Regions from separate parts of the Streptomyces sp. NBC_01716 genome, predicted to be linked through region 4. Evidence: riboswitches for the same ligand, from Rfam matches in the RefSeq annotation. Region 4 holds a riboswitch; each other region holds the start of a gene.
The links. A riboswitch is a leader RNA that binds a small molecule or an ion and turns the genes downstream of it on or off. The one in region 4 is predicted to bind cyclic di-AMP.

Region 1 (7,300 bases), 2.1 Mb from region 4:
GCGGGAAGTGGACAGCGAGGACGTGATTCCCGACGTCGGTCCCGCCGGGGCGGCCATCGGCCCGGTGCGCTTCCACTCCAGATGCTCGCCGGGGATCTCCTCCAGGAAGCGGGACGGCGGATTGTACGAAGGCTGGCCCCACGCGCTGCGCATCGACGACCGGGTCAGATAGAGCCGCTCGCGGGCGCGCGTGATGCCGACGTACGCCAGTCTGCGCTCCTCCTCCAGCTCCTTCGCCTGGCCGAGCGCGCGCATGTGCGGGAAGACGCCGTCCTCCAGGCCCGTCAGGAAGACGACCGGGAATTCGAGCCCCTTCGCCGTGTGCAGCGTCATCAGCGTGATGACACCGGAGCCTTCCTCGTCCTCGTCGGGGATCTGGTCGGAGTCGGCGACGAGCGCGACCCGCTCCAGGAACTCGGCGAGCGTGCCGGGCGTCGCCGCGGCGGGCGCGTCCGGGGCCGGGGCATCCGGGGCGGGTTCGTCTGCCGCCGTCGCGTCCGTCCCCGCCGCCTGGGCCCTCTCCTGCTCGAACTCCAGTGCCACGGCGGCCAGTTCCTGCAAGTTCTCGATCCGCGTCTCGTCCTGCGGGTCGGTCGACGCCTGCAACTCCGCCAGATAGCCGGTCCGTTCGAGCACGGCCTCCAGGACCGTCGCAGGACCGGCGCCCGACTCGACGACCGTACGCAACTCCTCCATCAGCGTGTTGAAGCGCTTCACGGCGTTCGACGAACGGGCCGCCATGCCGTACGCCTCGTCGACCCGGCGCAGCGCCTGCGCGAAGGAGATCTTCTCCCGCGCCGAGAGCGCGTCGATCATCGCCTCGGCGCGGTCGCCGATGCCGCGCTTGGGCACGTTCAGGATCCGGCGCAGCGGGACGCTGTCCTCGGGGTTGGCGAGCACGCGCAGATAGGCCAGCACATCGCGGACCTCCTTGCGCTCGTAGAAGCGCACGCCGCCGACGACCTTGTACGGGAGGCCGACGCGGATGAAGATCTCTTCGAAGACACGTGACTGCGCGTTCGTCCGGTAGAAGACGGCGACGTCGCCCGCCTTGGCCTCCGACGCGTCCGTCATACGGTCGATCTCGTCGGCGACGAACTGCGCCTCGTCGTGCTCGGTGTCCGCCACGTACCCCGTGATCAGGGCACCAGCTCCCGCGTTCGTCCAGAGATTCTTGGGCCGCCGGCTCTCGTTGCGCTCGATGACGGCGTTGGCCGCGCTGAGGATCGTCTGCGTGGAGCGGTAGTTCTGCTCCAGCAGGATCGTCGTGGCGTCCGGGTAGTCCTCCTCGAACTGGAGGATGTTACGGATCGTGGCGCCCCGGAACGCGTAGATGGACTGGTCCGCGTCACCGACCACGCACAGCTCCGCCGGGTCGTGTCCCTCGCCCGAGGGGCCGACCAGCTCACGCACGAGGGTGTACTGCGCGTGGTTGGTGTCCTGGTACTCGTCCACCAGGACATGGCGGAAGCGGCGGCGGTAGTGCTCCGCGACGTCCGGGAACGCCTGGAGCAGATGGACCGTCGTCATGATGATGTCGTCGAAGTCCAGGGCGTTGGCCTCGCGCAGCCGCCCCTGGTACATCCGGTACGCCTCGGCCAGCGTCTTCTCGAAGGGGTCACTCGCCTGACCGGCGAAGGTCTCCTCGTCGATCAGCTCGTTCTTCAGGTTCGAGATCTTGGCGCTGAAGGACTTCGGGGGGTGCCGCTTGGGGTCGAGGTCCAGATCGCGGCAGACCAGGGCCATGAGCCGCTTGGAGTCGGCCGCGTCGTAGATCGAGAACGACGACGTGAAGCCGAGCCGCTTCGACTCGCGGCGCAGGATCCGCACGCAGGCACTGTGGAACGTCATCACCCACATGGCGGCGGCACGCGGGCCGACGAGCTGCTCGACACGCTCCTTCATCTCGCCGGCGGCCTTGTTGGTGAACGTGATCGCCAGTATTTCGCCCGGATGCACCCGGCGGGTCCCCAGCAGATGCGCGATCCGGTGGGTCAGCACCCGGGTCTTGCCCGAGCCCGCGCCGGCCACGATGAGCAGCGGCGATCCGGTGTGCACGACGGCGGCGCGCTGCTCCTCGTTCAGCCCTTCGAGCAGCGCCGCCGGGTCCACGACGGTGCGCGGGGCGCCGTCGCGGTGGTGCGGATCCCGGGGCGGGGGCACGTCGAACTTCCCTCCGAAGAGATCGTCGGGCACCTGTTCCGGAGCGGTGTCCTCGGGTGGCGGCGGGGGCTCCTCGGCCGAGGGCTGGAGGTCCGCCAGGAAGCTGTCGTCAAAGAGGCTGCTCATCGCTTCCTGAGTCTAGGGTGCCGCACTGACAGCGGACTGCCACATGACTTGGCGGGGTCGCCGGGATGGCCTCAGAGGGGTCCCCGAGGGTGTTTATGCGAAAGGTCACGAAAATGTATCGGGCATATCGGCCATCAACCTTCACAGCGGCACCACGCATTGGCTAGCGTGCACGCCGAGGTGGTCCGTACTCCATCGGTGATCAGCGCCGAGCGGACGGCCTCCGCCGAATCCGGGCTTCCCGCAAGGGAGTTCGGAACCGGGGACCCACCACGTTCCACCGGGGTGAATCGGGCCGCTCCCCAGGCCCGTAGGGCAGCCTTCCGTTCCGCCCGAACCCGACAGCTAACCCGGTAGGCGGTCCACGGAAGGAGATGCCGGCCTTGGCATCGCATCGCAAGACGCGCGCTCGCACCGGAATACGGGCGAACACCCCCGCCGTCGGTTTCACGACGGCCGCCCTCGCCTCGGTGACGCTGCTCTCGACGCAGAGCGCCACCGCCGCGCCGGCCGAGCCCAAGCCCTCGATCGAAGAAGTACAGAAGAAGGTCGATGACCTGTACCGGCAGGCCGGTACGGCGACGCAGCAGTACAACAAGGCGAAGGAAGCGACCGACACCCAGCGCAAGTCGGTCGACCGGGTCCTGGACGACGTCGCCAAGAGCGCCGACAAGGTGAACGAGGCGCGGCGCGCCCTCGGTACGTATGCCGCGGCGCAGTACCGCGCGGGCGCAGTCGGTCCGACGGCCGCCCTGATGTTCGCCGACAGCCCCGAGTCGTACTTCGAGCAGACCCAGCTGATGGACCGGCTGACCGAGCGCCAGCAGGGGGCGGTCGAGGACTTCCAGAAGGAGCAGCGGTCCGCGGCCAAGCAGCGCGCCAAGGCGACGAAGAGCCTGGAGACGCTGACGGAGTCGCAGGCCTCCCTCAAGGAGGGCAAGCAGAAGGTCCAGAACAAGCTCGCTGCGGCGCGGTCTCTGCTCTCCGAGCTGACGGCCGAGGAGAAGGCGCGGCTCGCTGCCCTGGAGCGGGAGAAGGAGCAGGAGGCGCGCCGCAAGGCCGAGGCGAAGGCCAAGGAGGAGGCCGCGGAGCGCAAGGGCCAGGAGGAGGCGCGGCAGGAGGAGGCGCCCGCGACCGGCGGCGACACGGGCACGGGCACCGGTACGGGGACCGGCACCGGCTCGGGCGCCACGGACGGTACGTACGCGGCCAAGGCCGAGAAGGTCCTCGCCTTCGCCCGCGCCCAGATCGGCAAGCCGTACGTGTGGGGCGCCACCGGCCCCAGCTCGTACGACTGCTCGGGGCTGACGGCCGCCGCCTGGAAGGAGGCGGGCGTGCAGCTGCCGCGTACGACCTGGGACCAGGTGAATGTCGGCAAGCGCGTCGCCACGGCGGACCTGCTCCCCGGCGACCTGGTGTTCTTCTACGACGACATCAGCCACGTCGGCATCTACAAGGGCGACGGCAAGATGATCCACGCGCCGAAGCCGGGCGCGAACGTCCGCGAGGAGTCGATCTACTACATGCCGATCTACGGCAGCGTGCGCCCGGCCTGACCGGCTTCACCGGTCCGGCCGTTCCCGCCGGCGGCCCCTGCCGCCGGGTCCATGGCGTCGAGGAACCAGACGTCGATCGGGTCCATCTCGTCCTGGTCCGCGCACCCGACGGTGATCAGGGCCCGGCCGTCGGGGGTGAAGGCGGCGACGCTCGCCCCCGCCGACACCCGCAGCACCCGGCCGTCGGCGCCGAAGAGGACGTCCCCGACGTCGGACGACATGAAGGCGAGCGGTCCGTTGGCGGTCCAGACCGCCCGCGCGGTGACCACCGACAGCGGGTCGGTGGCGACCATGCCGTCGGGCGCCCGCTCGGCCCGTACCGGCTCAGCCGCGGTGAGGATCGCCGCCCCCGCCGCCGTACGTGAGGGAGACAGGGCCAGGGCCAGGGAGCACACCGTCGGGTTGTCCTTGCCGTCAGCCCCTGCGGCGAAGAGCCCGCTGCCGTCCGGTGCCATCGCCAGCGCGTGGATCGTGACCAGCCCGGTGTCCGCGTCGGCGAGCACCGCGCCGCCGCCCACGTCCCGTACGACCACCCGGCTGCCGCGGGCGTGTGCCAGCAGCCGCCCGGCCGCGTCCAGGGCGACGGGCCCTTCGCCGTCCCACGGCCCCCCGTCCGGGCCGGGTGCCAGGACGTGCCCGGTCCGCGCGTCCAGGACGGTCACGGGGCCGCCCCGCAGCCGCCCGACGGCCAGGCGCCGCCCGTCCGCGTCGAACGAGAACCGCACCGGGACGTCGATGCCCACGAGGTCGTCCCCGCCCTCGTCGCCGTCGTCGTCAGCCACCGCCTCCGGCCAGAGGTCCGCCGGGTCGAGCGACCACAGCTCCTCGCCATCGGACGACCAGGCGTGCCAGCGGCACTCCACCGACGCCGCGACAATCCCGCCGTCCGGCGACATCTGGATGTCGAGCGGATTGTCGTGGTAGTCGGCGCCGCCGAGATACATGGTCGGCGGGGCGCTCGCGACCGTGCTCCAGCCGACGATGTCCCCTCCGTTGTGATGCCACTCGGCCACCGCACCGAACACCGGCCGCCGCAGATCGGAAGGGACCGCCACCGCTGACGCGCCGTACGGGAAGGCCACGGGTTCCTCCGGCTCGTACGGCTCGTCGGCAGCGCCGTTCGCCTCCTCGTACTCGTCCCGGTCCGCGTCCGGCTCCGCCGGCACCCGGGCCGCCTCCACGTCGACCAGCCGGCCGAGCCTGCGCGTCCCCGCCGACGCGTGATACGGCCGCCTCCCGCCCGCCAGCAGCTCGCTCCACCAGCTGTCCGGCATCGGCCGCCGCTCGGGCGGCCAGCTCCGCAGAATCGTGGCGGCGGCGGCCAGCTCCGTCTCGTCCAGCGCTTCGAGCAGCGGGCAGAGCCGCTCCCAAAGCGACCTGGAAGAGGGCCCCTTCAGCATTTCCCCGAGAGCGGTCATGAGAAAAAAGCTACGCGCCACCACTGACAATCCGGCTGCCGATCGGGCCGACGATCGGGCCGGTCCGGCGGCCCCTACCACCGCTCCCCGTCTCATGTGCGGATGTCCTCAGATCGGTCAACTTCCGCCCGGAATCGTCGAATTCACCATATCCCCGACGGCCACAATCCGCCGCAGACCTGCCGTCTGCGGGCAATAGCGGGCATGCCGCCGCGCTCCCGTGACCGCCACGCCTAGCGTCCTCCCGACAACAGCCGCACCGAACAGAGCCGGAACGAAGGATGTGGACGCCCCCGTGGCAGCGCACCGCCGACCCCGATTCAACTCCAGACCGTTCAGCGGGCCTTACGGCCGTACGGCGGCCACTCTCGCCCTCGCGGGGGCCGCGACGGCGACCGGGCTCGAAGGGGCCGCACAGGCCGAACCACAGCTCACCCCGGCCCAGGTGAAGGCGAAGGTCGACAAGCTCTACCACGAGGCCGAGACCGCCACCGAGAAGTACAACGGCGCCAAGGAGAAGGCCGCCGAGGCGAGCGCCTCGCTGGAGAAACTGAGCGACGAGGCCGCCCGGCGTACGGCCCGCCTCAACGTCTCGCGCAACGCGCTCGGCTCGATCGCCACCGCGCAGTACCGCGCGGGCGGCCTCGACCCCGCCGTACAGCTCGCCCTCAGCTCCGACCCCGACGAATACCTGCGCGGGGCCGCGCTCGCCGAACGCTCCGGCTTCCAGCAGGCCCAGGCCGTCAACAGAATGCGCGCCCAGCTCGGTGAACTCGGCCGCTTACGTAAGAAGGCCGACACGAAGGCCGACGAACTCAAGAGCCGCCAAGCCGCCCTGGCCACAAACAAGTCGACGGTCAGGAAGAAGCTCGCGGACGCCGAGAAGCTGCTCGCCCGGCTCACCGCCGCCGAACGCGCGCGGTACGCCGGCGACACCGGGCCGGCCGATCCACGCGCCGACCGCGCCCAGAGCCGCGCCGGGGCCGTACCGGCGCCCAACGGCCGCGCCGCCGCCGCGATCGCCTACGCGCGCGGAGCGCTCGGCAAGCCGTACGTGTGGGGCGCGACCGGGCCCGACGGGTTCGACTGCTCCGGTCTGACGCAGGCCGCCTGGCGCGCCGCCGGGGTCGCCCTCCCGCGCACCACCTACACCCAGATCAACGCGGGCCGACGGGTCGCCCGCTCCCAGCTCGCCCCCGGTGACCTGGTCTTCTTCTACTCCGGGATCTCCCACGTCGGGCTCTATGTCGGCGGCGGGCAGATGATCCACGCCCCCCGGCCGGGCACCGGGGTGCGGCTGGCCCCGATCGACCAGATGCCGTTCGCGGGCGCCACCCGCCCCGCGTAACGGGCCCCCAGGGGGCTGCCGTTGAGGCCGGAGCCGACCGTTTCCTTCGTCCACTAGGATCCACGTCCCATGAGCACACGACGACCAATGACCACCCGCGAGCGGGTGTTGGTCCGCATAGGCATCGCCTTCGCCCTCTTCATCTCCCTCGGCGGCGGGCTGAGCCTGGCGGCCGAGGGACGCGAAGGCCGCACCGCCCTGCGGGACGGCCCCGTCGGCACCCTGACCCCTACCGACCGTAAGTGCGGCAAAGACCAATGCGGCTGGATCGGCACGTTCACCAGCGCCGACAGCACCGTCACCGAGCGGGACGTCAGGCTGGAGGACGCCGTCCGGGTCCGCCGCGGCGACGCCATGCCGGGCGCGATCGCCGGCGTGCGGCTCGCGGAGAACGGACAGACCGCCTACACCGCCGACTACCAGTGGCACGGACCGGTCCTGAAGGGCATTGCCCTCGCCGCCGTGGGTCTGGCGATAGCGACCGGCCTGGTCCTGATGCTGCGCCGCCACCGGGCCGCCGTCTCGCCCTGAACCCCCAGGCTGTGTCCGGAAAGTCCCGTCTGGCTCGCGACGCCTGACACGCCCCGGGGCCCCACCCGGCCCAGGTCCGGGTGCCGTGCCGGACCCGGCCTACGACGATGGCGCCATGAGACACCGACAGGCCCTCGCGACCGTGCTCACCCTCGGCT
Region 2 (7,300 bases), 720 kb from region 4:
TGCACGCCGGCGAAGGCGCCGGTGAACAGCTCGGCGGTCTCCCTGAGGTTCACATGGGGCAGGAGTTCGCCCTGCTCCTTCGCCTGGCGCAGCATGTCCTCGTTCTGCGCCACCCACGACTCGAACGGTGTGCCGCGGTTGATGCCGAGTGCGCCCTGGTCGAGCGCCAGGCCCGTACTGGCTCTGACCAGCGGGTCGTGGCGCAGCCGGTGTGCGAGGACCATGCCCTGGTCCACGAGCAGCTGTAGTTTGCTGCTCTGCTCGGGGAACGGTCCGATCGCCAGTTGGGCGTCGAGGACCCCGAGCGCGAGGTCTTCCTTCGAGGTGAAGTGGAAGTACAGGGCGCCCTTGGTCACCCCCGCCCGCGTGAGGATCTCGCCGACGGTGGCCGAGTTGTAGCCGCGCTCGTCGAAGACGGCCGCCGCCGCTTCGAGGATCGACCGGCGGGTCCGGATTGCACGGTCTTGCTGCGCCATCGGGCTCCCTCCTGCCTTGCATGGATTTGTAGTCGGGCTGTGACGACAGGTATTGAAAAACAAACCGCTTCGTACGTATCTTATAACGGAGCTGGACGGCTCCACCTACACCTTTGCCGGACGACTGGGCACAGTTGACCAGCACCGAAGCAGTCCGAGACCACGCGGCAGGCAACCATGATGCTGGCCCACGCGGAGTCTCGCGACGGTCGGCGTCCGGGTCGCCGGGACCCAGGACGGCGTTCTCCGTTGCGGTGGAATCCGAATTCTGACGGGACCTGACCATTCCCTGACGCGGGGCCTCTTGAAAGCAACTCCCAGGGTGGGGACGCTTGTTCGGTACGTTCCGAATGTTCCGCACATTCCGCGCTCAGGGCTCTGCTGCCCGAGCAATTCGGCCGTGACTCGGGGGGCACGCCGTCTGCCGAGCAGGCTGCTCCCCCCAGACCGGCCGGATGACCAGGCCGGCGCGGGGCCGGGAAACCACCCCGCCCCGCCCTATTGGAAAAAGCTCATTTGTCCATTTTGTGGTGCGGTCGTTATGGGTATTTCGAGCCTAACTTGTCCCTTTCTGGGTGGTGTTGGGTTTCAGTGGTTGCATCGAGAGCCCGTGATGTGTGTCACAGCTTTGAAGGACCGCGCTTCTCGCCGCCCCGCCCCACCTCCCCTGCCGCAAAAGAAAGTTGAGGCCTGAATCGCCTCGCCCGAATTCGAATTGACCGGCGCCGGATCCGTTAATGGCATGGCGCTGTGAATTCAGGACTTGTTTCGCCCGGACCTTCTCGCTTACGTTCTCGTCATTCCGGGCGGAACGCCGAATCCTGCCGCTGTCCGGAAACCGCACCCAACAACTCATGGACGGCAGGAGCGGGGGACCCAGGTAAGTCGCCGATCCGTTACATCGGACCGGCTTGGGGTGAAGTCGCGCACTATCGCGGCCGGGCATCTCCCGCTCGAACCCGACAGCTCACCTCGCAGGCGACGGAGAGGATTTCGTCATGCCCGCAGAGGGTAAGCACCGCCGTACCCGCACCAGCCCGCTCGCCCGCCGCCTCATCGCGGTCGGCACGGGCGGCGCAGCACTCGCCCTTCCCCTGGTGACCGCCACCACGGCGGGCGCGGCCCCCGCCCCGCAGCACGTCAAGACGGCCCCGGCCGCCTCGACCGCCGTCCAGAAGGTGACCCACACCGTCGTCAAGGGCGAGTCGCTGGCCAAGATCGCCAAGGCCCGCTCCGTGAGCGGTGGCTGGCAGGCGCTCTACAAGACCAACCGCGCCGCTGTCGGCGAGAACCCCTCGCTCATCCACCCCGGCCTGAAGCTGAAGCTCGCCGGGAAGGCCAAGACCGAGGGGACCGCGTCGACCGGGACCGCGTCGGAGAGCAAGGCCACCGAGGCTGTCGAGACCGCCGCCAGGACCTACACCAACGACCTCGACGGCTGGATCCGGGAGGCGCTGGACGTCATGGCGCAGAACGGCATACCCGGCTCGTACGACGGCATCCACCGCAACATCATGCGCGAGTCCGGTGGTAACCCCCGCGCCATCAACAACTGGGACTCCAACGCCGCGGCCGGCACCCCGTCGAAGGGCCTGCTCCAGGTCATCGCCCCGACGTTCGAGGCGTACCACGTGCCCGGCACGTCGACCGACAGCTACGACCCGGTCGCCAACATCACCGCGGCGTGCAACTACGCGGCCGACCGCTACGGCTCCATCGACAACGTCAACGGTCCGTACTAGGGCGTGTTTGAGAAGTCCCGTCTGGCCCACGACGCCTGGCACGCACGCTCGCCGCGTTGTCGGAGTCATCCAAGTACGTCCAGTACGAGGATGATCCTCCGCCTTGCGATCGCACGCACCAGACGCCGTGGGCCCCGCCCGATGGGCGGACGACGCTACTTCTAAAACACGCCCTAGACCCTGCGGCGTCCGTCACCTCACCGACCGCCGGCCGGACCGCACACGCGGCCCGGCCGGCGGCCTTCACACGCTCACACCCGCGCCCCGTTGTCCGCCGGGCGCCCGCGACGCGGCAGCGGTCGCGAACGGCCCGTGCCACGCCGCCCCCGCGCCGCCCCCGGACCCCCCTCGCGGGACGCCTCCATCGCCAGCGCGACCGGCACGGCAGTGAACACGGACGAGTACGTGCCCACACAGATACCGATGAGCAGGGCCAGCGCGAAGTCTCTGAGCGAGTCCCCGCCGAGCACCGCCAGCGCCGTGAGGATGAACAGCGCGCCCATGCCGGTGTTCACGGTTCTGGGCACCGTCTGCAGTACGGCTGTTCGCGCGGTCGGCACCAGGGAAGCGCGGGGTGCCCTCGCCCACAGCTCACGGACCCGGTCGAAGACCACCACGGAGTCGTTCACCGAGTAACCGATGACGGTGAGCAGCGCGGCGAGGAAGATCCCGTCGACGGGACGGCCCAGCCACGCGAAGACCCCGATCAGGATCACCACGTCGTGCACCAGCGCGGCTACCGACGCCACCGCGAAGGACCATCTGAACCGCACGGCCAGATACAGGAGTTGGACCCCGACGGCGATCCCCAGCGCGATCAGCGCGTGGCGCCTCAGCTCATCACCGAGGCTGGGGCCGATCAGGTCGTCCCGTACCTTCGTCGTCGGTCCGCCCTCCTCGCTCAGGGCGCTGCGGATCGCCGCCTCGGCCCGCTCGCCCGTGTCCCCGGTGCGTACCGAGAGCTCCTGCCGGCCCGCCGTGGTGACCTCGGCATCGGCGAAGCCCGCGTCGGCCAGGGCCGTGCGAGCCGTGTCGACGTCGACGGGCCGGGTCGTCGCGTACTCCATGAGCCGTCCGCCGGTGAACTCCACGCCGAGGTTCACCCCGCGCAGGGCCACACCCAGCACCGCGACGGCCATCACCGCGCCCGAGACGAGCAGCCACCGCCGCGACCTGCGGAACAGATGAGGGGCGCGGCGGGTCAGATACGTACGTACGCGGCCCGGCAGGCCGATTCCGTTGACGCCCGGGAAATCGGCGACGAAATGGGAGCGTGCCGCCAGATCGGTCAGTGCCCGCGCGATGACGAGGGCGGAGAACACCGACACGAGCACGCCGATTGCCAGGGTGACGCCGAACCCCTTCACCGGCCCCGATCCGAGGGCGAAGAGAAGGCCGGCGGCGAGCAGAGTCGTCACGTTGGAGTCGACGACCGCGGTGCGCGCGTTACGGAATCCGGCGGCCGTCGCGGACCGCAGGGTGCGGCCGGACCGTGGAGCGCCGCCGGAACGGCCCGCGTACTCCTCCCGCGCCCGTTCGAAGGCCAGCACGTTCGCGTCGACGGCCATTCCGATGGCGAGCACGAATCCGGCCAGCCCGGGGAGCGTCAGCGTGACGCCGAGCGCGACCAGGGCGGCGTACGAGATCAGCGCGTACCCGGCCAGGGCCAGCGAGGCGAGGCCGCCGAAGAGGCGGTACACGAAGGTGATGAACAGCGCGGTGAGGCTCGCGCCGATCACCGCGGCCCGCGCGCCGGCGCTGATCGCCTCGGCGCCCAGTGTCGGGCCCACGGTGCGCTGTTCGACGACATCGACCGGCACCGGCAGGGCACCGCCCTTGATCAGCAGCGCCAGGTTCCTGGCCTCTTCGGCGGAGAAGGAACCGCTGATCTGGGTCGTACCCGACGGAAGTCCGGCCCCGCAGGCCACCGAGGGGCTCACCTGCGGCGCGGAGATCACCTTGTCGTCCAGCACGATCGCGACCCGGCGCCGCTCGTCCTGCGGCGGATGGCAGGCGGCTTCCCCCGTCAGCCGAGTCCACGCGCGGGACGCCTCGTCACGGAAGTCGAGGGAGACGAACCAGCCGGCTCCCCGCTGGCCGTCGAACTCCGCGCGGGCGTCCTTCACCCCCGCGCCCGACAGATCCGACGCGCCGAGCCTGAGCCGGCTGCCGTTCTCGTCGGGGAGGACCAGCTCTCCGGGCTTATCGATCTTTTCGGGCTTTTCAGTCCTTTCGGGAGGCTCGTCGCCGGCGGGGCCGTTGACGGGATGGAAGGACAGCTGGGCGGTCCGGCCCAGCACCTCGGCGGCCTTCCGCGGATCGGTGACGTCGGGGAGTTCGACGAGGACACGGTCCTCGCCGGAACGTGTGACGGTCGGCTCCGCGACCCCCAGCGCGTCGATCCGCTGGCGAAGCACCTCGACCGTACGGTCGGTGCTCTCCCGGTCGGCGGTCGCGGTCGCGGAGTCGCGGGCCTGGAGAACGAGCCGGGTGCCGCCTTGCAGATCGAGCCCCAGTCTGGGGCTCATGGTGAGTGTGACGAAGAGCGATACGAGCAGGACGGCCACAGCCAGAACTGCCCGCACCGTGGTGGCGCGAGTCATGGGATTCCTCCGGGAGGGCGCCGGAACGCGCCACCCCCGCGAGGGAGACGGGCCTGGCTTCAGGCCCGCCCGGCTCTACCGGGGGCGGTGCGTGGGCGCGGAAAGGGGACAGTGCGGATGACTGCTCCCGGAGGGAGGCCCGCGGACGTCGGGCAGTCCGGAGGGCTGGGCCGCCGGTGCGGTGGCGCCGGGACGTACGCGGCAGTCCACGACGGCGCGGGGGAGGGGAAGTCCCGTGGTGAACGGCAGGACGCCCGTGTCGTCCTGCGGCGCGTGCTGCTGCCGGGTGTGCTCGGGTGTCCGGAGACCGGTGGAGGCCGCCCGGGTCGGCGCGCCCGCGTAACTGTGGGCGGCGCGGGGCGAGTCCCGCCGGAACTCGCGGGACCGCTCGGAGCGTTCGGAGCGCGTCGGCCGGTCGGCCTGCTGGGGGAGTGTCCGCTGGACGGGAGTTGCCGCGGCGCCGGCGTTCGTGGCGCCCACCGCTGCGGCCGGTGCGGGAGATACCAGCGTGACGACGCCGAGGAGCAGCGCCGACAGCACCCCCGCGGCACGCTGCCGAACTCCCCAACCCGTCTGCCGCACCCGCGAGTTCGCCGACGCCGGCTCCGCGCGGCCACCGCGCGACTTCCGTGCCTGGACAATCACCGTCTCAAGGTACCCGCCACGAGCCGACAGCCGGGCACGGGCGGACGACGCTCCCTTGCGGACCCGCCTCAGGTCCCGGCTTCCGGTGTCTCCATCAGTTCCGCCGCCAGTTCCTCCACGTGCACCCGCCACGCCGCCAGCGCCGCGTCCGTGTCGAAGTCGCGCGGCCCGGTCTGGGTGAGCACCAGCCGGGGCCCGTGTCCAGTCCCCGGGCGCAGCTCCCAGCGGACCTCGCCCTCGGGATGCCAGGCGTACGAGAGGAGTTCCGGTGCGCGTACGGCCGTGACCGGGCCCGCCGGGACCTTGTCCGCGGTGAAGCCCGCAGGCACCGGTGAACCGGTCAACGGCTCGGCGCCGCCCGTCAGTTGGGCCCAGACCGTCCCGGCGGGCCGTACGAGCTGGCGCTCGAACCGCACCAGTCGCCCGCCGCCCCCGGTCTCCTCGGCCCGGCCCCGGGTCAGCTCGTCGAACCGGGCCAGATACGCCTCGTGCAGCGCCCCGCGCGTGTCCTGCTCGACATCGATGGGGCCGCCGTCCAGCACCTGCCCCAGCGCGGTGACGCAGACCTGCCAGCCGGACGCGAAGCTCGCCGCCCCGAACCGGTCGCCGAAGGTGTGTACGAGCACGAGCAGCGATCCGTCCCCGTCAGGGGTGATCTCCCAGCTCAGATGGTCCTCGCCCCACGTGAAGGCGAAGAGACGCGGCTCGTCGGCGTCGGTGACCTGCCCGGTCATGCCGGGGCCGGAGTCGCCGGGGAAGTGGAAGCCGATCTCGCCGCCCGGCCGCGGATCGACGCTCACCTCGGAGGGAAACCACCGCGCGAGGTGCTCGGGCCGCGTGATCGCCTCCCAGACCCGCCGCGGCGGATGCGCGAGCCGTCGCTCCATGCGCAGCGCCGTCAGCCCGTCGCCGGCGTGGGAGAGGGAGGAGAAGCCCTGCGGGCCTTGCGTGCCCTGCCGGTTGTGCGGGCCATCGGGACCGCCGGGACCGTCGGTGTGCGGAGTCATGAGGAGTCGTCCTCCATCGCGTCGAGATGCCGTTCGAGCGCGTCGAGACTCCCGGTCCACAGATGCCGGTAGTGCGCGAGCCAGGCGTCGAGTTCGGCCAGCGGCTCCGGCGTCAGTTCGTACCACCGGCGCTGGGCCTCCTGCCGGACCCGCACCAGCCCCGCGTCCCTCAGCACCCGCAGATGCTTGGACGTCCCGGGCTGGCTCAGGCCGAGCCGGTCGGTCAGCTCACCGACCAGATGCGGTCGCTCCAGGAGCAGATCGAGGATCTTGCGCCTGCTGGGCTCCGCGAGCACGTCGAACGGTATGGGCATACCTCGACCATACCCACTCGGCTATATAACCGCAACGCCATATAACCGAGTGGCTATGCAAGCGGCGTATCCAGCGCCATCAGCCAGTCCATTGCCGCCGGACACGCGTCGAGAACCGAGACATGCCCGTCCTCGGGCCGTACCCACAGCTCCGCCCGGGGGAGCCCGGCGAGCAGCCACCCGGCGTGCGCGGCCGGTACGACCCGGTCGAGGCTGCCCTGCACGAGCAGTACGGGCGCGTCCACCTCCCCCAGGTCGAAGCCCCACGCGGTCGCGAAGGCCACATCGTCGTCGATCAGTCCGTCCGGCCCCGCCTGCCCCGCCTTCACCGCGTCGGCGCCCAGCGACTTCCACGCGCCCTCCAGCGCGGCGAAGTCGGCGGAAGTGAAGCTCACGGGGTCGAACTCGTCCGTCGCCGCGTACAGTTCGCGGGCCTCGCGCCCGTCGGCGGCGGCCCGCAGACCGCCGCGCGACACCATGCCCTCGTACCAGTCGAAGTCGTCCGTGTACGGC
Region 3 (7,300 bases), 850 kb from region 4:
AGCACCGGCTCGCCAACGGACTGCGCGTGGTGCTCTCCGAGGACCACCTGACCCCGGTCGCCGCGGTCTGCCTCTGGTACGACGTCGGCTCACGCCACGAGGTCAAGGGCCGTACGGGCCTCGCCCACCTCTTCGAGCACCTGATGTTCCAGGGCTCGAAGCAGGTCAAGGGCAACGGTCACTTCGAGCTGGTGCAGGGCGCCGGCGGCTCCCTCAACGGCACCACCAGCTTCGAGCGCACCAACTACTTCGAGACCATGCCCACCCACCAGCTGGAGCTCGCCCTCTGGCTGGAGGCCGACCGCATGGGCTCGCTGCTCTCCGCCCTGGACGACGAGGGGATGGAGAACCAGCGCGACGTGGTGAAGAACGAACGCCGACAGCGTTATGACAACGTGCCCTACGGCACCGCCTTCGAGCGCCTGACAGCGCTTTCCTACCCCGAGGGCCACCCGTACCACCACACGCCGATCGGCTCGATGGCCGACCTGGACGCGGCGACCCTCGACGACGCGCGGCAGTTCTTCCGTACGTACTACGCGCCGAACAACGCGGTGCTCTCGGTCGTCGGCGACATCGATCCCGAGCAGACCCTCGCCTGGGTCCAGAAGTACTTCGGCTCGATCCCGGGGCACGACGGCAAGCAGGCGCCGCGCGACGGCTCGCTGCCCGACATCATCGGCGAGCAGCTGCGCGAGGAGATCCGCGAGGAGGTCCCGGCGCGCGCGCTGATGGCCGCCTACCGGCTGCCGCAGGACGGCACCCGCGAGTCCGACGCCGCCGATCTGGCGCTCACCGTCCTCGGCGGCGGCGAGTCCTCCCGTCTCCACAACCGCCTGGTGCGCCGCGACCGTACGGCCGTGTCGGCCGGATTCGGACTGCTGCGCCTGGCCGGCGCGCCCTCGCTGGGCTGGCTGGACGTGAAGACGTCCGGTGGCGTCGAGGTGCCGCAGATCGAGGCCGCGGTCGACGAGGAGCTGGCCCGGTTCGCTGCCGATGGCCCCACGGACGAGGAAATGGAGCGCGCCCAGGCCCAGTTGGAGCGCGAATGGCTCGACCGGCTCGGTACGGTCGCGGGCCGCGCGGACGAACTGTGCAGGTTCGCGGTGCTGTTCGGCGACCCGCAGCTGGCACTGACCGCCGTCCAGCGGGTGCTGGAGGTCACGGCCGACGAGGTGCGCGCGGTGGCCGAGGCCCGGCTGCGCCCGGACAACAGGGCGGTGCTGGTCTACGAGCCGGTCACCTCCGACGACGAGGACGCCGCCGCCGACGAGACCACCGACGAGCACGAGGGGGCGGACCAGTGACCGACGCTGCCGTGACCATGGAGTTCCACCCGCAGCCGACCGCGGGAGAGGCCAGGCCCTGGGCGTTCCCCGCCCCCGAGCGGGGTGCGCTGCCCAACGGCCTGACGGTGCTGCGCTGTCACCGCCCCGGCCAGCAGGTCGTGGCCGTCGAGATCTCCCTCGCCGCCCCGCTGGAGGCCGAGCCCGACGGCCTGGACGGCGTGGCCACGATCATGGCCCGCGCCCTGTCCGAGGGCACCGACAAGCACACCGCCGAGGAGTTCGCCGCCGAGCTGGAGCGCTGCGGCGCCACGCTCGACGCGCACGCCGACCACCCCGGTGTACGGGTCTCCCTGGAGGTCCCGGTCTCCCGGCTGCCCAAGGCGCTCGGCCTGCTCGCCGACGCCCTGCGCGCGCCGCTGTTCTCGGAGAGCGAGGTCGGCCGGCTCGTCACGAACAGGCTGGACGAGATCCCGCACGAGCAGGCCAACCCGGCCCGCCGCGCGGCGAAGCAGCTCTCCAGAGAGCTGTTCCCGGAGACCTCGCGCATGTCCCGCCCCCGCCAGGGCACCGAGGAGACCGTCGGACGCATCGACGCCAAGGGCGTCCGGGCCTTCTACGAGGCGCATGTCCGCCCCGCCACCGCCACCGCGGTGATCGTCGGCGACCTCACCGGTGTCGACCTCGACGCCCTGCTCGCCGAGACCCTCGGCGACTGGACGGGCGACACCACCGAGCCGCGCCCCGTGCCGCCGGTGACGGCCGACGACACCGGCCGTGTCGTGATCGTGGACCGGCCCGGAGCCGTACAGACCCAGCTCCTGATCGGCCGCGTCGGCCCCGACCGGCACGACCGCGTCTGGCCGGCCCAGGTGCTCGGCACGTACTGCCTGGGCGGCACGCTCACCTCCCGGCTCGACCGGGTGCTGCGCGAGGAGAAGGGCTACACGTACGGCGTGCGGGCCTTCGCGCAGGTGCTGCGCTCCGACCCGGAGGGCACGGGCGTCTCCATGCTCGCCATCAGCGGCTCCGTGGACACCGAGTCGACCGGGCCCGCGCTGGACGACCTGTGGAAGGTCCTGCGTACCCTCGCGGCCGAAGGCCTGACGGACGCCGAGCGTGAGACGGCCGTACAGAATCTGGTCGGGGTCGCGCCGCTGAAGTACGAGACGGCCGCGTCCGTCGCGGACACGCTCGCCGACCAGGTCGAACAGCACCTGCCGGACGACTTCCAGGCACGGCTGTACGCGCGCCTGGCCGAGACCGGCACGGTCGAGGCGACGGCCGCCGTCGTCAGCGCCTTCCCGGGCGACCGGCTGGTCACGGTGCTCGTCGGGGACGCCTCGGTCATCCGGGAGCCGGTCGAGGCGCTGGACATCGGCGAGGTGAAGGTCGTCACCGGCTGACGGCACGATCCCGTACGGGAATCAGGACAAAGGGAACCCCGGTGACGAACCTGTCGCCGGGGTTCCCTCTTATGTCCGCATTCATGGGTGGGTTGCCCGAATGCCCTGTGGCGTGCGCTACAAAATGGGCTGTCCGTTTGGTGATTGAAAGATGAACGCCTAGCGTCGGTCCGGCTGTTCGTCAGAGCCCGCCGCGTCCGCGGCACCGGACAGCCATCGCCGAGTCCCCGTCAGGCGCGAGCCTGGGGAGCCGGGGACCCAATCGATGTCCCTGGGGTGAATCGGGATCCTTCGCACCAACCGCGGAGGACCCCGTAGGAGACCTTCCTGCTCCGAACCCGTCAGCTAACCCGGTAGGCGAGAAGGAAGGAAAGGACCAGCCACCTCAATGGCGTTCACCCGTGCCACCGGGAAGCACCGTGCCCGGAACCGAATGACGCGCCGAAGCGCGAACTTCGCCGGCGTCGCTTCCCTCACCGCGGCCGGTGTCATCGGCACCCTCGCGTCCCCGGCGCTCGCCGCCGACGCGGAGGCGACCCTCGCCCAGGAGGCCGTCCCCGAGGCCCCGCCCCGTGCCATCGTCATCGACGACTCGCTCGCCGCGAAGATCGACGCCCAGGCCGACGCGCAGCGGGCGGCAGCCGAGGAGGCCGCGGAAGCGAAGGCGGAGGCCCAGGCCGCCGCGCGCGCCAAGGCCGAGGCGAAGCGCAAGGCGGAGGCCCGCGCCAAGGAACTCCGCGCCGCCAAGGAGCGCGCGGCACGGGCCGCCGAGCGCAAGCGCCTCAACTCCTACCGGCTCCCGGTCGCGGGCTCCTCGCTCACCACCGGCTACAGGACCGGCGGCGCGCTCTGGTCCTCCGGCAGCCACTCCGGCGTCGACTTCCGCGCCGCGTCCGGTACTTCGGTCGTGGCCGTCGGCGCGGGCACCGTCGTCGAGGCCGGCTGGGGCGGCGCGTACGGGAACAACATCGTCATCCGTATGAACGACGGCACGTACACCCAGTACGGACACCTCTCGTCCATCGGCGTCTCCATCGGCCAGAGCGTCGCCCCGGGGCAGCAGATCGCCCTCTCCGGCTCGACCGGCAACTCCACCGGCCCGCACCTGCACTTCGAGGCGCGGACGACCGCGGAGTACGGCTCCGACATCGACCCGGTCGCGTATCTGCGGTCCCACGGCGTGAACGTCTAGGGCGTGTTTGAGAAGTCCCGTCTGGCCCACGACGCCTGGCACGCGCGCTCGCCGCGTTGTCGGAGTCATCCAAGTACGTCCGGTCCATCTACGGGGCTGATCCTCCGCCTTGCGATCGCACGCACCAGACGCCGTGGGCCCCGCCCAGTGGGCGGACGACGCTACTTCTAAAACACGCCCTAGCCACCACGCGACGAAGGCCCCGGCAGGACGCCGGGGCCTTCGCCATACGTGTCAGGCACGTGCGCTCGCGCTTCAGACGGTCTCGGGCAGCTCGTCCAGACCCTCGGCGACCAGCTTCGCCAGCCGGTCCAGCGCGATCTCCGCGCCGTCCGCGTCGGAGAACAGGACGATCTCGTCGCCGCCCTGCGCGCCCAGCCCCAGCACGGCGAGCATCGACGCCGCGTTGACCGGGCTGCCGTCGGACTTGGCGATGGTCAGCGGAACGCCGGAAGCCGTGGCGGCCCGGACGAAGATGGAGGCGGGACGGGCGTGCAGGCCCTCGGCCCAGCCGACATTGACGCGGCGCTCAGCCATGGTGTTGCCCTTCAAGTCACAGTTGTTGTCTAGACCAGTGTCTCATGTGCCCCGGAACGGCCCGGTGCGGCACCCCCAGCCTGCCCCGGCCGGGTAACCGCCGCTACCCATGTGCGCGCCGTAGGCTCGTGTCATGACGCCGCCGTCGCAGCACGCGTACCCCGCTCACTGGGAAGCAGACGTGGTGCTGCGCGACGGGGGCACGGCCCGCGTCCGCCCCATCACCACCCACGACGCCGAGCGGCTGGTCAACTTCTACGAGCAGGTCTCCGACGAGTCGAAGTACTACCGCTTCTTCGCGCCCTACCCCCGGCTCTCCGACAAGGACGTCTACCGGTTCACCCACCACGACTACGTGGACCGGGTGGGCCTCGCGGTGACCGTCCACGGCGAGTTCGTCGCGACCGTCCGCTACGACCGCATCGACGGCGACGGCAGGGCCGCGTCGGCCCCCGCCGACGAGGCGGAGGTCGCCTTCCTCGTCCAGGACGCGCACCAGGGGCGCGGCATCGCCTCCGCGCTCCTCGAACACATCGCCGCGGTGGCTCGCGAGCGCGGTATCCGGCGCTTCGCGGCGGAGGTGCTGCCCGCCAACAGCAAGATGATCAAGGTGTTCCGGGACGCCGGGTTCACCCAGAAACGCAGCTTCGAGGACGGCGCGGTCCGTCTCGTCCTCGACCTCGAACCGACCGCCGAGTCCCTCGCCGTCCAGCGCGGCCGTGAGCAGCGCGCCGAGGCCCGCTCCGTGCAACGGCTCCTCGGCCCCTCGTCGGTGGCCGTCGTCGGCGCCGGGCGCGCCGCGGGCGGCGTCGGGCGAGCCGTGCTGCGCAATCTTCTGGACGGGGGTTTCACCGGGCGCTTGTACGCGGTGAACGTGGCTCTGCCGCCGGAACTCACCGAGATCGACGGCGTCCCGGCCGTCTGCTCCCTGGCGGAGATCGAGGAGCCCGTCGACCTCGCGGTCGTCGCCGTCCCCGCCGAACGGGTGCCCGACGTCGTCGCCGACTGCGGCGAACACGGCGTCCAGGGCCTGGTCGTCCTGTCCGCCGGTTACGGCGAGAGCGGGCCCGAAGGACTGGAGCGGCAGCGCGAACTGGTGCGGCAGGCGCGTTCGTACGGGATGCGGGTCATCGGGCCCAACGCGTTCGGGGTCATCAACACCTCGCCGCCCGTCCGCCTCAACGCCTCGCTCGCGCCGGAGTCGCCCGACCGGGGGCGGATCGGCCTCTTCACCCAGTCGGGCGCGATCGGCATCGCCCTGCTCGCCGGGCTGGTCCGGCGCGGCGCCGGCCTGTCCACCTTCATCTCGGCGGGCAACCGCGCGGACGTCTCGGGCAACGACTTCCTCCAGTACTGGCACGACGACCCCGACACCGACGTCGTCCTGCTGTATCTCGAATCCATCGGCAACCCACGGAAGTTCACACGGCTGGCCAGGCGTACGGGGGCGGCGAAGCCCGTCGTCGTCGCCAAGGGCGCGCGGCACAGCGGCAGCGCGCCGCCGGGGCACGCGGTGCCGGTCGGCACGATCCCGGACGCCACGGTCTCGGCGCTGCTCAGCCAGGCGGGGGTGATCCGCGTGGACACCGTGACGGAGCTGGTGGACGCCGGCGTCCTGCTCGCGGCCCAGCCCCTGCCGCGGGGACCGCGCGTGGCGATCCTCGGCAACTCCGAGTCGCTGGGGCTCCTCACGTACGACGCCTGCCTGACGGAGGGCCTGCGCCCGCTGCCCCCGCTCGACCTCACGACGTCGGCGCGCCCGGAGGACTTCCGTACGGCGCTTGCCTCGGCGCTCGCGGACCCGGGCTGCGACGCGGTCGTCGTCACGGCGATCCCCTGGGTCGGGGAGGGCGGTGCGATGGAGTCGGGCGACGGCGAGGTCCTGGCGGCGGCGCTGCGCGAGGCGGCGTCGGCGTCCCCGGCGAAGCCGGTGGCCGTGGTCCATGTGGAGATCGGCGGCCTGGCGAAGGCGCTCTCGGCGGCCACCACGACGGCCCCCCGCCCGGGACCGATGCCAGGGCCGGGCGGCGGGTCTCAGCCGGAGCCCGAGCCCGTACCGGAGCCTCAGCCCGCACCGGAGTCCGCACCGGGCCCCGAGCCCGCGCCCGCGGACGACGCGTCCGCCCGCCCCGCCGCGCGGCCCGTTCCGGTGCCCGGCACCGTCACCCGGCCGCGCCCGCCGGCCCCCGACGACGACCCCGAGCGGGAGACCGCCCCGGGCGATGACACCGCCCCCGGCCGGATCCCCGCCTACCCGGCCGCCGAGCGCGCCGTACGCGCGCTCAGCCAGGCCTTCACCTACGGGCAGTGGCGAAGGAAGGCCGCCGAACCCGGCAAGGTGCCCGAGTACGACGACATCGACGAGAGCGGGGCCGCCGCGCTCATCGACCGGCTGCTCGGCGACGCGTCGTCCACCGACCCGCTCGGTACGTGCCTCGGCGACGACGACACCCGCGAACTGCTCGGGCGGTACGGGATCGCCGTACGGCCCACCCTGCCCGCGCCCACCCCCGACGACGCCGTCGAGGCAGCGGCCCGGCTCGGCTACCCCGTCGCGCTCAAGACCACCGCGCCGCATCTGCGCCACCGGGCCGACCTCGGTGGCGTACGGCTCGACCTCGCCGACGAGGCGCGGCTGCGGGCGGCGTACGGCGGACTCACCGAACTGCTCGGGGAGCCCGCCGAGCTGCGGCCCGTCGTCCAGTCGATGGCACCGCGCGGTGTGGACACCGTCGTGAGCGCGGTCATCGACCCGGCCGCCGGCGCGGTGCTCTCGTTCGGGCTGGCGGGAGTGGCCTCCGAGCTGCTCGGCGATCTGGCGCACCGGCTCGTGCCCGTCACCGACCGGGAGGCCGCCGAACTGCTCCGGTCCATCCGCA
Region 4 (7,300 bases):
GACGGCATGATCGGCCTCGGCTGCGGCGCGCGTTCGTACACCTCGCGGCTGCACTACTCCTTCGACTACGCGGTCGGGATGCGCGAGATCCGGAACATCATCGACGACTACACGGCCACCGAGGACTTCTCCCGCGCCGAGGTGGGCCGCGCGGTCGACCCGGACGAGGCGCGCCGCCGCCACCTCCTGCAGTCGCTGCTCCAGGCGGAGGGCATGCAACTGGACGAGTACCGCGGGCGGTTCGGCAGCCTTCCGGGCGACGACTTCCCGGCCGAGCTGGAGCGTTTCGCCGGCCTCGGCTGGCTCGACACGGCCGCCGGGCCCGGCCTCCTTCGGCTCTCGCCGGAGGGGCTCGCCCACTCGGACGCGCTGGGCCCGGCCCTGTTCTCCCCCGCCGTCCGGGCCGCGATGGCCGCGTACGAACCGAAGTGAGGCATCCATGGACCTGACGATCCTCTACCGGGGCCCGCTCGCCTCCTGCGACTACGACTGTCCGTACTGCCCGTTCGCCAAGCGACGTGACAGCACCGACCAGTTGCGCGCGGACCGGGCCGCGCTGACACGCTTCACCGCGTGGGTGGCCGAGCAGACCGACGACCGTCTGTCGGTCCTCTTCACACCGTGGGGCGAAGGCCTCACGCGGTCCTGGTACCGGCGGGCGCTCACCGACCTCTCCCACCTGCCGCACGTCGCCCGGGTCGCCATCCAGACGAACCTCAGCTGCCGTACGGACTGGCTGAAGGCCGCCGACCCGGCCAAGCTGGCGCTCTGGTGCACGTATCACCCCGGCCAGACGCCGTACGACCGTTTCCTCACCAAGTGCCGTGAGCTGGGCGACGCGGGCATCCGCTTCAGCGTCGGCGTCGTCGGCTTCCCCGACCATCTCGACCAGGCGCGCCGGCTCCGGGCCGACCTCCCCGACCGGGTGTACCTCTGGGTCAACGCGGCGGAGGGCCGCACCTACTCGGACCCGGAGGCCGCCGACTGGACCTCGATCGACCCCCTGTTCCCGTTCAGCCGGCACCCCCACCGCTCGGCCGGCCTCCCGTGCCGTACGGGCGAATCGGTGATCTCGGTGGACGGCGAAGGCACGGTCCGCCGCTGCCACTTCGTCCCGGCGGAACTGGGCAATCTCTACGACGGCTCCTACCGCCGCGCCCTCGAACCCCGCGCCTGCCCGCTCACCACCTGCGACTGCCACATCGGCTATGTCCACCTGGAGACACTGCCGTTGTACGACGTCTTCGCGGGCGGCGTCCTGGAACGGATACCGCTGAGCGCGTCAACGCGCTGAACTCCGTGGCCCGCACCGGCTCAGTGACGCACCAGCGGCAGCAGGTCCGGGCGTTTGGCGACCGTGTGGTCGCCCGAGGATTCACCGCGCAGGCGGCGGCCGATCCAGGGGACCAGGTATTCGCGCGCCCACTGCATGTCGTCGCGGCGCACTTCCAGCGTGCCGCGCGGCGGCAGGGGCGGCCATGGCTGGTCGGGGTCGGCGGGGGTGTCGAGGCCGAGGACCTGCGCCGCGCGCAGCGCCACCCGGGTGTGGCCCTCGGGTGACAGATGCAGCCGGTCACCGTCCCAAGCGCGCCTGTCCTGCACCGACTTGAGGGACCACAGGTCCAGGACCGGGCAGTCGTAGCGGTCGGCGATGGAGCGGACGTGGGCGGTGAACGTGGCTATCTTGCCGCGCAGATGGCGCAGCACCGGCACGCCCCGGGTGTCGAACCCGGTGGGGACCATGACGGTGCCGACCGCGCTCGTCAGGTCGGCCAGCGCCCGTTCGAAACGTTCCGCGACGTCGTCGGGGTCGCTGCCGGGCCGGATGATGTCGTTGCCACCCGCGCAGAACGTCACGAGATCCGGGGCGAGTTCCTTGGCCCGCGGGATCTGCTCGGCCACGATCTGGTCGAGCAGCCGTCCCCGTACGGCGAGATTGGCGTACCGGAACGATTCGTCCGGTGCCCGGTCGGCGAGCAGTACCGCGAGGCGGTCCGCCCAGCCGACATAGATTCCGCCCGGTCCGGGATCTCCGACGCCCTCGGTGAAACTGTCACCGATGGCCGCGTAAGACCCGAAGGCACCTCTGGTTTCTGTTCTCGAATCGTCAGCCACAGCAGAACATCATTCACCCGGCCATGGGACCTACGCGACCGTAAGAAGTCGCCGTCCCCGGTGAGAAACACCACCGGTCAAAATTCGTTCAACCGGGAATAGGAGAAAGGCCGTCGGCCGGTACCCGGAGGTACCGGCCGACGGCCGATTACGCGTGGGACGGGACGGCTCAGATGGAAACGCCGTGCTCGCGCAGGTACGCCAGCGGGTCGACGTCGGAGCCGTAGCTCGGACCGGTGCGGATCTCGAAGTGCAGGTGCGGACCGGTGGAATTGCCGGTCGAACCGGAGAGACCGATCTGGTCGCCGCCGGCGACCCGCTGACCCGCCGAGACGGACAGCGAGGAGAGGTGGCCGTACTGCGAGTACTGGCCGTCGTCGTGCTTGATGACGACCTCGTTGCCGTACGAACCGGCCCAGCCGGCCGAGACGACGGTGCCGGGGCCGACCGACTTGACGGTGGTGCCCGACGCGGCCGCGAAGTCCACGCCGGTGTGGTAGCCGCTCGCCCAGCTGCCGCCGGCCGCGCGGTACGGGGTCGTGGTGGTCGCGCCGTCGACGGGCGCGGTGTAGCCGGAGTCGGCGCTCTGCGCGGCGGGCTCGTTCGCCGTGGCGTCGGCCTGCGGGGCGGGCTCGGCCGGCGCGGGCTTCGCGGGAGCGGCCTTCTTCTTGGGGGCGGCCTTCTTCGGGGCGGCCTCGGCCTTGCTCTCGGCGGACGCCTTGGCCTTCGCGCCGATGGTGAGCTTCAGGCCCGGGTGGATCAGCGACGGGTTGTCACCGACGGCCTCGCGGTTGTCGGCGTAGAGCTTCTGCCAGCCGCCGCTGACCTTCTGCGTCTCGGCGATCTTGGCGAGGTAGTCCCCCGCGGTGACCGAGTACGTCTTCACGGTCTTGGCGGTCGCGGCCTGCTTGGCCGTCTGCGTGGCGGCGGTGTGCGCGGCGGACACGCCGCGCTCGGGCGCCACCGACGGAGCGGCGGCGTGGGCGCCCGTGGCACCGATGAGCGGAATCGCGATGGCGGCGCCACCCGTTCCGGCCGCGATGAATCCGCGGGTGATCGGGCTGGTCCTCGGACGACGGTGCTTACCCTTTCCGGGCATGGCGAATTCCTCTCCGGCGCCTACGAGGTGAGCTGTCGGGTTCGGGCTGGAGATGCCCGGCCGCGCCGTGACGCGGCTTCACCCCGAGCCGTCCGGATCTCCGGACCGGCGTACTACCTGGGTCCCCCGCTCCTGCCACACGTTGATGAGTGCTGGGTGGATGCGGATTCCGAACGGCGGCAGGATTCGGCGATCCGCTCGGATTGCGGTGACGGTAAGCCGCGCATACCGACCCGTACAAGCCGCTGTTTCTCCCGCGGCAATCCGCTCTCGAATATCGACATACGCGAGCGGTCACCCTGCGTGGATTACGGATCTTCGAATTCCGTGCGGCGTCCCAATTCCCTTCCCGGGCGCGGCCACACACCGTCACGGATATGATCCTGCTCACCAGCCGAGGCCGATCCACCCCCATCTCGGCCGCGACCGGGGCAACTTATGGACAATCACCCAATACGGACAGAAGCCCTATTCCTGCGGCGCTTTCAGGGGGAACCGATGTCGTAAAGTCGGAGCGCGACAGCGTCGGCGACGAGCGCCGACCGCACACGCGGAGGAGCGCACGTGACGCACGAGGTGCCGCAGCAGGTCCCGCAGGGCGAGCCCGATCTCGCCGGCGTACGCAACTTCCGCGACGTGGGAGGCCTGCCGACCGTCGACGGGCGGCGCGTACGGTACGGACGGCTCTTCCGCAGCGGCCACCTCGCGCACGCCACCGCCGATGACGCGGCCTTCCTGTCGTCACTGGGGCTGCACACCATCTTCGACTTCCGCAACGCGGCCGACCAGAAGCTCGACGGTCTGGACGTCGAGCTCGTCGGCGTGCACAACGTCAACATCCCGCTCACCGATCCGGCCGACGGCACCGAGTTCTGGAGGATGGTCCGCGACGGCGACCTCGACCAGCTGCGCTCGATCCTCGCCGACGGCAAGGGCGCGGCCCGGATGTCCGCTTCGTACCGTTCGATCGTTCTGGACCGCACCGCAGAGCACCGGCGTGTGCTGCACGCCCTGGCGGAGGAGAGCCTGCCCGCACTGATGCACTGCGCGGCGGGCAAGGACAGGGCCGGTCTCTCGATCGCGGTGTCGCTGCTCGCGGTGGGCGTGGAGCGGGAGGCGATCGAGGCGGACTATCTGAAGTCGAACGATCCGCACCGGAGGTATCAGGTACGCCGCAGCGACCCGACGCCCGGCGGGACCGCTCCGGAGGTCCTGGAGCTGCTGGCCCCGCTCTTCGACGCGCGTGCGGTGTATCTCGAAACGGCGTTCACGACGATGGAGGAGACGTGGGGCAGCGTCGACCGCTACCTCACGGACGGCCTCGGTCTGACGGACGAGACCCGCGAGCGGCTGCGCTCGCGCCTCGTCGAGGACTAGGCTCTGTCGTTTGGATCAGGCCCTACCGCCCGCCGGCGCCCGCCTCGAAGAGCAGGTAGAGGAAGCCGGCCAGGACATGGCCGGCGACGAGGTAGGCGAAGAGCCGGATGGCGAGGCCGCGCGGGAAGTTGCGCTCCTCGTCCATGACGGACTTGGCGGGCTGAACAGGCTGGACGGGGTGGACAGGCTGGACTTCCTCGGGCGACGGCTCCTGAACGGCGTCCACCGGGTTGTCGGACATGGCGATGGCCTCTCTTGGTCGGATCGCGGGTCAGTTGCGCCGAGTCAGCGGGGGTGAGCCCCGCCGGGCAGGCACAGCTCGCCGACGGGGCTGGTCAGCAGAGTGTGGACGAACAGCAGCTCGGCGCCGGCGGGACCGGCCGCCGCGAGGCGGTGCGGGGTCATCGAGTCGAAATGGGCGCTGTCGCCCGGGTCGAGCACATGGACGGTGTCCCCGAGGCTCAGCCGCAGCCGCCCCCGAAGGACATGGAGCCACTCCTCCCCCGGGTGGACACGGACGAGGTCGCCCTGCGCTCCGTACGGCACGGTCACCCGCAGCGGCTGCATCGCCCGGCCGGTCGGGCTGCCTGCCTGGCGGTAGGTCCAGCCGTCCGCCTCCACGGGCTCCGCCCGCGCGGCGCGGATGACGGGATCGCGCTCGGGCGGCTCCTCGCCGAGCAGCTCGGAGACCGTCGTACCGTAGACACGCGCCAGACCGAGCAGCATCGGCAGCGAGGGCTGGCGCCGGGCGGTCTCCAGCCGGGAGAGGTGGGCCGGGGAGAGCCCGGCCCGTCCGGCGGCGGCCTCCAGGGTGAGGCCCCGGCCGCGTCGCAGCTCGCGCAGCCGGGGCGCGACGTCCGGCAGAGTCTCTGTCGTGGCGTCGGTCTCGTCGGCCGCCTGTTCACGAGCGGTGGCGGGGTCGGTCATGCCCCCATTGAGCCAGGAATTCTCCTCTGAGGCAAACTTCTTACCTCAGAGGTAAACAGCCGGAACAGGACCAACGGGACCCAACGGGACAAGGGCGTCACCGGTTGGCGATCGCCTGCTTCACCAGCGTCCTGCCGAAGTCCCACATCAGCCCGCCGCCCCCGTGCGCGTCGTCCATCACGGCCGTGAAGGCCGTCACGAAGCGGTCGACCTCCCGCTCCCCGATGGTCAGCGGCGGGATCAGCTTGATCACTTCCAGATGGTCCCCTGAGACCTGGGTGAGAATGCGGTGCTTCCGCAGGAGCGGCACCACGACCATCTGCGCGAAGAGCCCCTTCCGTGCCGCCTGGAGCATCGTCCAGCGGCTGCGCAGCCCGATCGACGTCGGCCGGCCGAACTCGATACCGATCATCAGCCCCCGGCCGCGCACCTCGCTCAGCAGCTCGTACCGGTCGACCAGCGCGGCCAGCCGCGAGCGCAGCAGATCGCCGGTCGTCCTGGCGTTGGCGACGATCCGCTCGTCCTCGATCACCGACAGAACGGCCAGGCCCGCCGCCATCGCCTGCGCGTTGGATCCGAAGCTGGCCGAGTGGACCAGCACCCTGTCCATCGAGGAGTAGACCTTCTGGAAGATCCAGTCCTTGCCGAGGGTCGCGCCGACCGGCACGTATCCGCCGGAGAGCGCCTTCGCGACACACACCAGGTCCGGCTCGACGCCTTCCTCGTGCTGGTACGCGTAGAAGTCGCCGGTCCTGCCGAGCCCCGTCTGCACCTCGTCCGCGATGAGCAGCGCCTTGTGCCGGCGCAACAGCTCCTGCGCGGCCCGCAGGAAGCCGGGCGGCGTCGACCGCACGCCCTTGCCCTGGATCGGTTCGACGACGAAGCCCGCGACGTCGCCGCGCTTCAACTCCCGCTCCAGCGCGTCGAGATCACCGATCTCGATCGCCGTGTCGGGGAGCAGCGGCGCGAACCCGGCGCGGAAACCGTCCTCGCCGTTGACCGAGAGCGAGCCGAGGGTCAGCCCGTGGAAGGCGTGGGAGCAGTAGAGGATCCTCGGCTTCCCGGTGGCGTACCTGGCGAACTTCAGCGCCGTCTCGACAGCTTCCGTACCGCTGTTGCCGAAGAAGACCCGGTCCAGGTGGGGGCTGTGCTTGAGCAGTTTCTCGGCGAGCAGGCCCGGCAGCGGCTGGCAGTCGAAGCGGGTGAGGTCGGCGAGCGAGGCGTCGAGGACGTCGTGGAGGGCCTTGCGTACGACGGGGTGGTGCCGGCCGAGCCCCATCACCCCGAAGCCGGCGAGCATGTCGAGGTAGTCGTTGCCATCGGCGTCCCAGAAGTAGGCGCCCTCGGCGCGCTCGTAGACCTTGTCGAAGCCGATGGTCCGCAACATGCGCGGGAGTTGGTGGTTCAGATGGGCGGTGTGCAACTCGTAGCGTTCGCCGCCGCGTTCGGCCAGCAGCTTCGCGAGATCGAAGGCCTTGCCCGGCTTCTCCGCCGGCCCTGTCGACTCGGTCATCGGGTGTTCTCCTCGCGCTTCTCCCGGCGCGCCAGTGCGGCGCTGATCTGTCCCGCGATCTCGACGGGTGTGAGTCCGATGTCGGCGAGCACCTCACCGCGCTTGGCGTGGGCGAGGAACTGTTCAGGGATGCCGAAGGTACGCAGCGGTACGTCCACGTCGGCGTCGCGCAGAGCCTGTCCCACGGCCCAGCCGACGCCGCCGCTGCGGCAGTTGTCCTCCACGACGGCCACGATCCGGTGCCGCGCGGCCAGCGGGGCCAGCTCCGC

Region 1: it holds a riboswitch for cyclic di-AMP, as region 4 does, so the genes downstream of both, OIE74_RS14345 (C40 family peptidase) here and OIE74_RS05430 (LysM peptidoglycan-binding domain-containing M23 family metallopeptidase) in region 4, are expected to answer to the same signal.
Region 2: it holds a riboswitch for cyclic di-AMP, as region 4 does, so the genes downstream of both, OIE74_RS08555 (LysM peptidoglycan-binding domain-containing protein) here and OIE74_RS05430 (LysM peptidoglycan-binding domain-containing M23 family metallopeptidase) in region 4, are expected to answer to the same signal.
Region 3: it holds a riboswitch for cyclic di-AMP, as region 4 does, so the genes downstream of both, OIE74_RS09075 (M23 family metallopeptidase) here and OIE74_RS05430 (LysM peptidoglycan-binding domain-containing M23 family metallopeptidase) in region 4, are expected to answer to the same signal.

Annotation. Positions count from the first base shown of each region.
Region 1 covers NZ_CP109181.1:3,317,646-3,324,945, forward strand. Annotated here, with positions in the region: gene pcrA (DNA helicase PcrA) at 1-2,289, opposite strand, end outside; cyclic di-AMP (ydaO/yuaA leader) riboswitch at 2,504-2,665, shown strand; gene OIE74_RS14345 (C40 family peptidase) at 2,664-3,845, shown strand; gene OIE74_RS14350 (WD40 repeat domain-containing protein) at 3,821-5,263, opposite strand; gene OIE74_RS14355 (C40 family peptidase) at 5,559-6,611, shown strand; gene OIE74_RS14360 (hypothetical protein) at 6,681-7,142, shown strand; gene OIE74_RS14365 (hypothetical protein) at 7,258-7,300, shown strand, end outside.
Region 2 covers NZ_CP109181.1:1,988,777-1,996,076, reverse strand. Annotated here, with positions in the region: gene OIE74_RS08560 (ScbR family autoregulator-binding transcription factor) at 1-476, opposite strand, end outside; cyclic di-AMP (ydaO/yuaA leader) riboswitch at 1,305-1,470, shown strand; gene OIE74_RS08555 (LysM peptidoglycan-binding domain-containing protein) at 1,475-2,218, shown strand; gene secD (protein translocase subunit SecD) at 2,470-4,821, opposite strand; gene OIE74_RS08545 (hypothetical protein) at 4,897-5,466, opposite strand; gene OIE74_RS08540 (SRPBCC family protein) at 5,535-6,473, opposite strand; gene OIE74_RS08535 (ArsR/SmtB family transcription factor) at 6,470-6,787, opposite strand; gene OIE74_RS08530 (alpha/beta fold hydrolase) at 6,841-7,300, opposite strand, start outside.
Region 3 covers NZ_CP109181.1:2,115,800-2,123,099, reverse strand. Annotated here, with positions in the region: gene OIE74_RS09085 (M16 family metallopeptidase) at 1-1,307, shown strand, start outside; gene OIE74_RS09080 (M16 family metallopeptidase) at 1,325-2,692, shown strand; cyclic di-AMP (ydaO/yuaA leader) riboswitch at 2,900-3,067, shown strand; gene OIE74_RS09075 (M23 family metallopeptidase) at 3,081-3,884, shown strand; gene OIE74_RS09070 (HPr family phosphocarrier protein) at 4,140-4,421, opposite strand; gene OIE74_RS09065 (bifunctional acetate--CoA ligase family protein/GNAT family N-acetyltransferase) at 4,555-7,300, shown strand, end outside.
Region 4 covers NZ_CP109181.1:1,264,323-1,271,622, forward strand. Annotated here, with positions in the region: gene OIE74_RS05415 (STM4012 family radical SAM protein) at 1-432, shown strand, start outside; gene OIE74_RS05420 (STM4011 family radical SAM protein) at 440-1,294, shown strand; gene OIE74_RS05425 (SGNH/GDSL hydrolase family protein) at 1,315-2,115, opposite strand; gene OIE74_RS05430 (LysM peptidoglycan-binding domain-containing M23 family metallopeptidase) at 2,285-3,214, opposite strand; cyclic di-AMP (ydaO/yuaA leader) riboswitch at 3,219-3,383, opposite strand; gene OIE74_RS05435 (tyrosine-protein phosphatase) at 3,791-4,591, shown strand; gene OIE74_RS05440 (DUF6126 family protein) at 4,614-4,832, opposite strand; gene OIE74_RS05445 (helix-turn-helix domain-containing protein) at 4,877-5,518, opposite strand; gene OIE74_RS05450 (aspartate aminotransferase family protein) at 5,616-7,031, opposite strand; gene dxs (1-deoxy-D-xylulose-5-phosphate synthase) at 7,028-7,300, opposite strand, start outside.